Regions from separate parts of the Ruminococcus sp. OM04-4AA genome, predicted to be linked through region 1. Evidence: a T-box and tRNA genes for the amino acid it is inferred to sense, from the RefSeq annotation. Region 1 holds a T-box; the other holds one or more tRNA genes.
The links. The T-box of region 1 lies ahead of leuS (leucine--tRNA ligase). A T-box ahead of a tRNA ligase gene usually reads a tRNA of that ligase, here a tRNA-Leu.

Region 1 (3,428 bases):
GAGTGTCTCTTTGTCGATTCCGCCCTCTTTCTTTGCAATTTCCATGAACTTATTATTGTACTCCATGAATCCGGAAATAACTGTATTCAGGCTGAAGCTTTCAAGTCTTGTTGTGATGTCATATACCATTCTGTGACGAAGTTTGATCATCTCTTTTGTAGGCTGAATATCCTTCTCTTTGCTATCCATAAGGATATTCCAGAGACGTTTCAGGAAACGGTTTACACCGTCAATTCCACGGTCATCCCACTCTGCATCAAGTTCCGGTGGTCCTACGAAGAGCTCATACATTCTCAGGGAGTCGCATCCGTAATCACGTACGAGATCATCCGGTGATACAACATTTCCTTTAGACTTACTCATCTTAATTCCGTTCTTACCTGTGATCATTCCCTGATTAAACAGTTTGCGGAACGGCTCATCAAAGTCAATTGCTCCGATATCGCACAGGAATTTTGTATAGAATCTGGAGTACAGAAGGTGAAGTACAGCATGTTCTACACCACCGATGTACATATCTACCGGAAGCATCTCGTCTGCTTTTTCTCTGGAAACGAGTGCTTCTGAATTATGATTATCTACATAACGCAGGAAATACCAGGAGGATCCTGCCCACTGTGGCATTGTGTTTGTCTCTCTCTTGGAATCACTTCCACAAACCGGGCACTTGCAGTTTACCCACTCATCGATTGCAGCAAGTGGTGACTCACCTGTTCCTGTTGGCTCGTAGGAATCTACCTCTGGCAGACGAAGTGGAAGTTCTTCTTCCGGTACCGGAACATTTCCACACTTCGGACAGTGAATGATCGGGATTGGCTCTCCCCAGTAACGCTGACGGGAGAATACCCAGTCACGCAGCTTGTAGTTTACTGTTGCGCGTCCGATTCCCATCTTTTCGATCATATGTGGAGCTTCTTTCTTAAGCACAGAAGACTCCATACCATTCCACTCACCGGAGTTGATCATGGTTCCGACTGCATCTGTATATGCCTCAGTCATATTCTCAATCTCTTCTCCGTCTTTTGCGATAACCTGAATGATCGGAATATTGAATTTTGTTGCGAACTCGAAGTCACGGTCGTCATGTGCAGGTACACACATGATTGCTCCTGTACCGTAGTCAGCCAGTACATAATCAGACAGCCAGATTGGTGTCTTTGCTCCATTCAGTGGGTTGATCGCATAGCTTCCTGTGAAGACTCCTGTCTTCTCTTTGTCCTGCATACGGTCAACATTGGACTTCATAGATGCATCATAAATGTATTTCTCTACTGCTTCTCTTGTCTCATCTGTTGCGAGAGATGCTGCCAGTTCGTGCTCAGGAGCAAGTACCATAAATGTAGCTCCGTGGAGTGTATCCGGTCTTGTTGTATAAACAGTGATCTTCTCATCTCTTCCTTCTACCGGGAAGTCAACTTCTGCACCGTAAGATTTTCCGATCCAGTCAGCCTGCATCTTCTTAACCTTCTCCGGCCAGTCAAGTTTATCAAGATCATTTAAAAGACGATCTGCGTATTTTGTAATGCGAAGCATCCACTGACGAAGGTTCTTCTTTGTAACCTCTGCACCACAACGCTCACATTTACCATTCACAACCTCTTCGTTCGCAAGACCTGTCTTACAGGACGGACACCAGTTGATCGGGAATTCTTTCTCGTAAGCAAGACCTTCCTTGAACATCTTAACAAAGATCCACTGTGTCCACTTGTAGAACTCAGGATCTGTTGTATTTACTTCCATATCCCAGTCATACAGTGCTGCGATATCATTGATCTGTCTCTTGATGTTCGTGATGTTCGCCTCTGTTGATTTTGCCGGGTGAACGCCCATCTTGATCGCATAGTTCTCAGCCGGAAGACCGAAAGCATCCCATCCCATTGGATGAACGATGTAGTATCCCTGCTGTAATTTATAACGGCTCCATACATCAGAGATTACATATCCTCTCCAATGTCCTACATGAAGACCATTTCCTGATGGATACGGGAACATATCCAGGCAGTAATATTTCGGCTTCTTATTTCCGTCTTTTCCATTTCTTGGATTGACCGGTGTCTCTTCCCATTTCTCACGCCATTTTTTCTCAATGGCTTTGTGATTGTAAACAATCTTTGTACCCATGTACTTAATTCCTCTCTTTCATCAATATAAAGAAAAGCCTCTTCTTCTCATATATCCAAGAGACGAAAAGGCTTTAATTCCGTGGTACCACTCTTATTCATCTGACACAAAGTTCAAATGCACTCATTCATTCTATAACGGGAACTCCCGCCTCCGGCTAATCAATATAACATCTTTTCACCGAAAGAACTCCGAGGTCAGTTCAAAGTCTGTGCTGCTGCCTCACACCAACCGACAGTTCTCTGAAAAGCATCTTTTCCTTCTACTACTCCTCATCTGCGTTTTTACAATATACCTATTCATTATAAAAACTATATGATTATAAGTCAAGGCTTTTTCTTCTTAAAGGCCTCTTTTTATTGCCGGTTTCCATTCCACCACTTGTCCCTGCTCCAGTGATTTCTTCACATCGATCAAACGCTGATTTTCTGATCCTCTGAACAGCAGTGTAATATTTTTCTTATCTTCCTCAAATCTTCCATCCACAAGTACGTCCAGCATAGAAAGCATCTCATCCGTATACTCGCATCTCGCTCTGCTTTCTTTCTTCAGTTCCTCATCGAACAAATAACCACTGTAACACCAGATGTTCTTCTCCGGATAACGCTCTTTCACTTTTCTTAAAAGCTTCACAAGCACCTCTTGGTTCTCAGGTTCAAATGGCTCTCCACCAAGCAATGACAATCCATCAATATAACTCGGCTTCAACGCTTCCAGAATCTCTTCTTCTGTTTCTTCCGTAAATTTCTTTCCATAATTAAAATCCCATGTCATACTGTTAAAACATCCCTTACAATGATGCCTGCAGCCTGACACGAAAAGGGCAACACGAACACCCTCTCCATTTGCAATATCACATTTTTTGATTTCTCCGTAGTTCACTTTGAATCCTCTTTTCCACTTATTCCAAAATACATTTCGTATCATAGCATTGATTGGAATTTTCTTTCCATTTACTCCTATCATACCATATCTTTTCATCTTTTGCTATCTTAAGTGATGCTGCTCAGAAGCAACAGCTCATTATCGAAAAGCATTGAACATTGTACATAAATATGTTATCCTATTTTAAAGCATATTTTCTAAAACATCTAAATTCATATAAAAGGTTTCATTACAGGTAGAACGTACCTGCCAAATCAGAAAATTCATGCTTTTAAAATCCATTATTTAAAGCAGAGGTTTTCTGATAGAGAGAACTTCTGTGAAAATCACATAAGGAGGTCTCTTAGATGAAACAAAAGAGAAAGCAATTGCCGGAAAAACAGCAGCCGGCAGATGGAAAGCTGTTTCAGTGGCATCCTGCA
Region 2 (3,428 bases), on a different contig from region 1:
TGCCAAGCGGTATATTCCGGTTGATGTTCAGGAGTTCTGTGGAAACAGGATCCGCAGGATGGAGGAAGAACAGAAGTGGCTGGATGTGAATCTTCCGGGTGAGAAGAAAGAGGAAGAAGGTTATGTTACGATCGATGGTCGGGAACATATTTCAGATAAGATCCACAATCTTCTGGCTAATGTGGAAGAAAGAGTGTATTGTTCCTGTTCCGGTGTCTGTCTGGAACAGTTGAAAGGACAGTTAAAGGAACTGACAGAAAAAGGAAAAAAGGTAGTTCTTGTGACAGATCATCCATTTGAACTTTCAGGGGCAATCATTTATGTGACGAAAGAAAAAGGAAATCAGATTGGTCTGATCACAGATTCTAAATATGTACTTTCGGGTGAATATGGACAGGAGAGCAGAAACACTTGTGTCTATTCCGGACAGAGAAATTTCGTTACGCTGTTTAAGACAGCACTTGCGAATGAGATAGAATTAATCAAAATACGCGAAGGAGAAAGTAAAAATGAGTAAGAAACCATTTGTGACAAAAGAACAGGTTGAAGAGATCGTAAAGACATATCCGACACCGTTTCATCTCTATGATGAGAAAGGAATCCGTGAGAATGCGAAAGCGCTGAAGGAAGCATTTGCATGGAATCCGGGATATAAAGAATATTTTGCTGTAAAGGCGACACCGAATCCGTTTCTTCTCCAGATTTTGAAGGAATATGGCTGTGGCTGTGATTGCTCATCTTATACAGAGCTTCTTATGTCTGATGCAGTTGGAATTAACGGACACGATATTATGTTTTCCTCAAATGATACACCGGAGGAAGATTTTAAACTTGCGGATGAACTTGGAGCAATCATCAATCTGGATGATATTACACATATTGACTTCCTTGAGAAGACAATCGGACATATTCCGGAGACGATCAGCTGCCGTTACAATCCGGGCGGAATATTCAAGATCAGTAATGATATTATGGATAACCCGGGAGATTCAAAGTATGGGATGACAACAGAGCAGATCACAGAAGCATTTAAGACATTGAAAGCAAAAGGAGCAAAAGAATTCGGTATTCACGCATTCCTTGCCAGCAACACAGTGACAAATGATTATTATCCAATGCTTGCAAAAGTTCTTTTTGAGCAGGCGGTACGTCTCCAGAAAGAAACAGGGGTACATATTAAGTTTATTAATCTTTCAGGTGGTATTGGAATTCCTTACACACCGGATCAGGAGCCGAATGATATCCGCGTAATCGGAGAGGGTGTCCGCAAGGTTTATGAAGAAGTACTTGTTACGGCAGGAATGGGAGATGTTGCGATCTACACAGAGCTTGGCCGATTTATGATGGGACCTTACGGCTGCCTTGTGACAAAAGCAATTCATGAGAAAAATACTTATAAGAATTACATCGGAGTAGATGCGTGTGCTGTTAACCTGATGCGTCCGGCAATGTACGGAGCATATCATCATATTACTGTTCTTGGAAAAGAAGATGCACCGTGCGATCACAAATATGATGTAACAGGTTCTCTGTGTGAAAATAATGATAAGTTTGCAATTGACAGAATGCTTCCGGAAATTGACAGAGGAGATTATCTTGTGATCCATGATACAGGAGCACACGGTTTCTCTATGGGATATAACTACAATGGTAAATTAAAATCAGCAGAACTGCTTCTGAAAGAGGACGGAAGTGTGCAGATGATCCGCCGTGCTGAGACACCGAAGGATTATTTTGCAACATTTGACTGCTTTGAGGTTGGAAAGAAACTTTGTAAATAAAATCAAAAAAATAGTTGAAAAATGTGACCAGATATGGTAACATAAAAAAGCTGATTCGGACAAGAAGATTTTCTTGTCCGACAGAATAAGCCGCTGTGGCGGAATTGGCAGACGCACTTGACTCAAAATCAAGCGGTTAGTAGCCGTGCCGGTTCGAGTCCGGCCAGCGGCATCGAACGTAATCTCTGAACATCTTACAGATTCAATGTTTGCAAGATGTCCAGAGATTTTTCATTTTGTAAGTTCACTTTTTCCCACGTCCAACGAGATAATCAATTGAGACTGTATAATAATCAGCAAGTTTGATGAAGACATCAATAGGAACGTTGATTTTTCCAAGTTCATATTTAGAATATGTAGTCTGTTTGATGTTGAGATATGCAGCAACTTCTTTCTGCGTTTTATCATTATCTTCTCGCAAATTTCGTATGTTTTCGAATTTCATAATCCCATCCTCGTACCTTAAAGCCGGTGTGCGAATTCAACCGGAAGCAAGCTATTGTTCACAGTATCCGGTGAACAATAATCAGATATCTTTTGTATTTTTGGATTATTATATAAAAGTCCTGACACGACTATTGAATTATAGTCGTACTACGACTATAATTGATAAAAACATGAAAAATGTGCGAGAAATGAGACAGCATAAGAACTAAGGGGGATGGGAGAAAGTGATGAATAAAGAAAAAATAGATGATATGGATTATTATGAAAAGTATCTGTTGAATGCAACGAAAGAAGAAAGAGATTGCTATATAAAAGAACATCCCGATTTCATGAACGAATATCCGGTATCGTATGAACATCGGGAACTGCTTCAGGATAAGATTTATCGCGGATTGATGCGTAAAATCCGCGATTATGAAAAAAGTAAACAGGAGCGGAGATGTTAATCAAGCTCTCTTAAAATGTTTTTTAATTCTGAAAAAGAATGTATCGTCGGATAATCTTCCTTAACATCTCCAAGACCATATGCAGCAAAGATAAAAGGGATACCGGCTTTTTTGCAGGAATCAGCATCTCCCTGGGTATCTCCGACATAGACAGGGGATGTCAGGTTATTTTTCTCCATTAATTTCAGAATCGTCAGATCTTTGGAAGTCTGCGTCTGGCCAAAACAAAGGAAATCCTTGATATATGGTTCCATGCCTGCGCCTTTCATCATAACTTCAATATATCCGCACTGGCAATTGCTTACAATAAAAAGAGGATATTCCAGAGCCAGCTCTTTGAGCGTGTCCATAACGCCTTCGTAGTAAACACCGGGATGTGTTTCAAGATAGCGGTTTTCATAATCAAAACAGATATCCATCAGTTTTCTTCGAGAGTCCGTATCGAGATCGGGAAAAACTCCGGTAGCAATTTCGTCCATTGTCTTTCCAAACAGTCCCTGAAGAATTTCGCGGTTTAAGCTTGGCTCAAGATCAGAGTTCTCTTTTATTGCAAGATTCCAGGATTCGGCTACAACTTCAACAGAATCCCAAAGTGTTCCATCTACATCAAATATAATTCCATCCATAATAATTCTCCTGATAGTATTTTTGAAAATATTGTTTACAAAATATTGGAGTCAAAAGGTTACTGTTCACTCCCTAAATTATGATACCATAAAATGAACCTTTAAAAAAGAAGTTAATTAGTGTATAC

Region 2: it has a tRNA-Leu gene. The T-box ahead of leuS (leucine--tRNA ligase) is inferred to sense a tRNA for this amino acid. The anticodon was not compared.

The regions. Positions count from the first base shown of each region.
Region 1 is NZ_QTZH01000025.1:37,260-40,687, reverse strand. Features, by position in the region: gene leuS (leucine--tRNA ligase) at 1-2,121, opposite strand, end outside; T-box leader at 2,177-2,409, opposite strand; gene nrdG (anaerobic ribonucleoside-triphosphate reductase activating protein) at 2,464-3,003, opposite strand; gene DXB52_RS08895 (hypothetical protein) at 3,354-3,428, shown strand, end outside.
Region 2 is NZ_QTZH01000001.1:92,962-96,389, forward strand. Features, by position in the region: gene DXB52_RS00400 (TrmB family transcriptional regulator) at 1-517, shown strand, start outside; gene DXB52_RS00405 (diaminopimelate decarboxylase) at 510-1,781, shown strand; tRNA gene DXB52_RS00410 (tRNA-Leu) at 1,871-1,953, shown strand; gene DXB52_RS00415 (helix-turn-helix domain-containing protein) at 2,026-2,226, opposite strand; gene DXB52_RS00420 (hypothetical protein) at 2,456-2,674, shown strand; gene DXB52_RS00425 (HAD family hydrolase) at 2,671-3,300, opposite strand.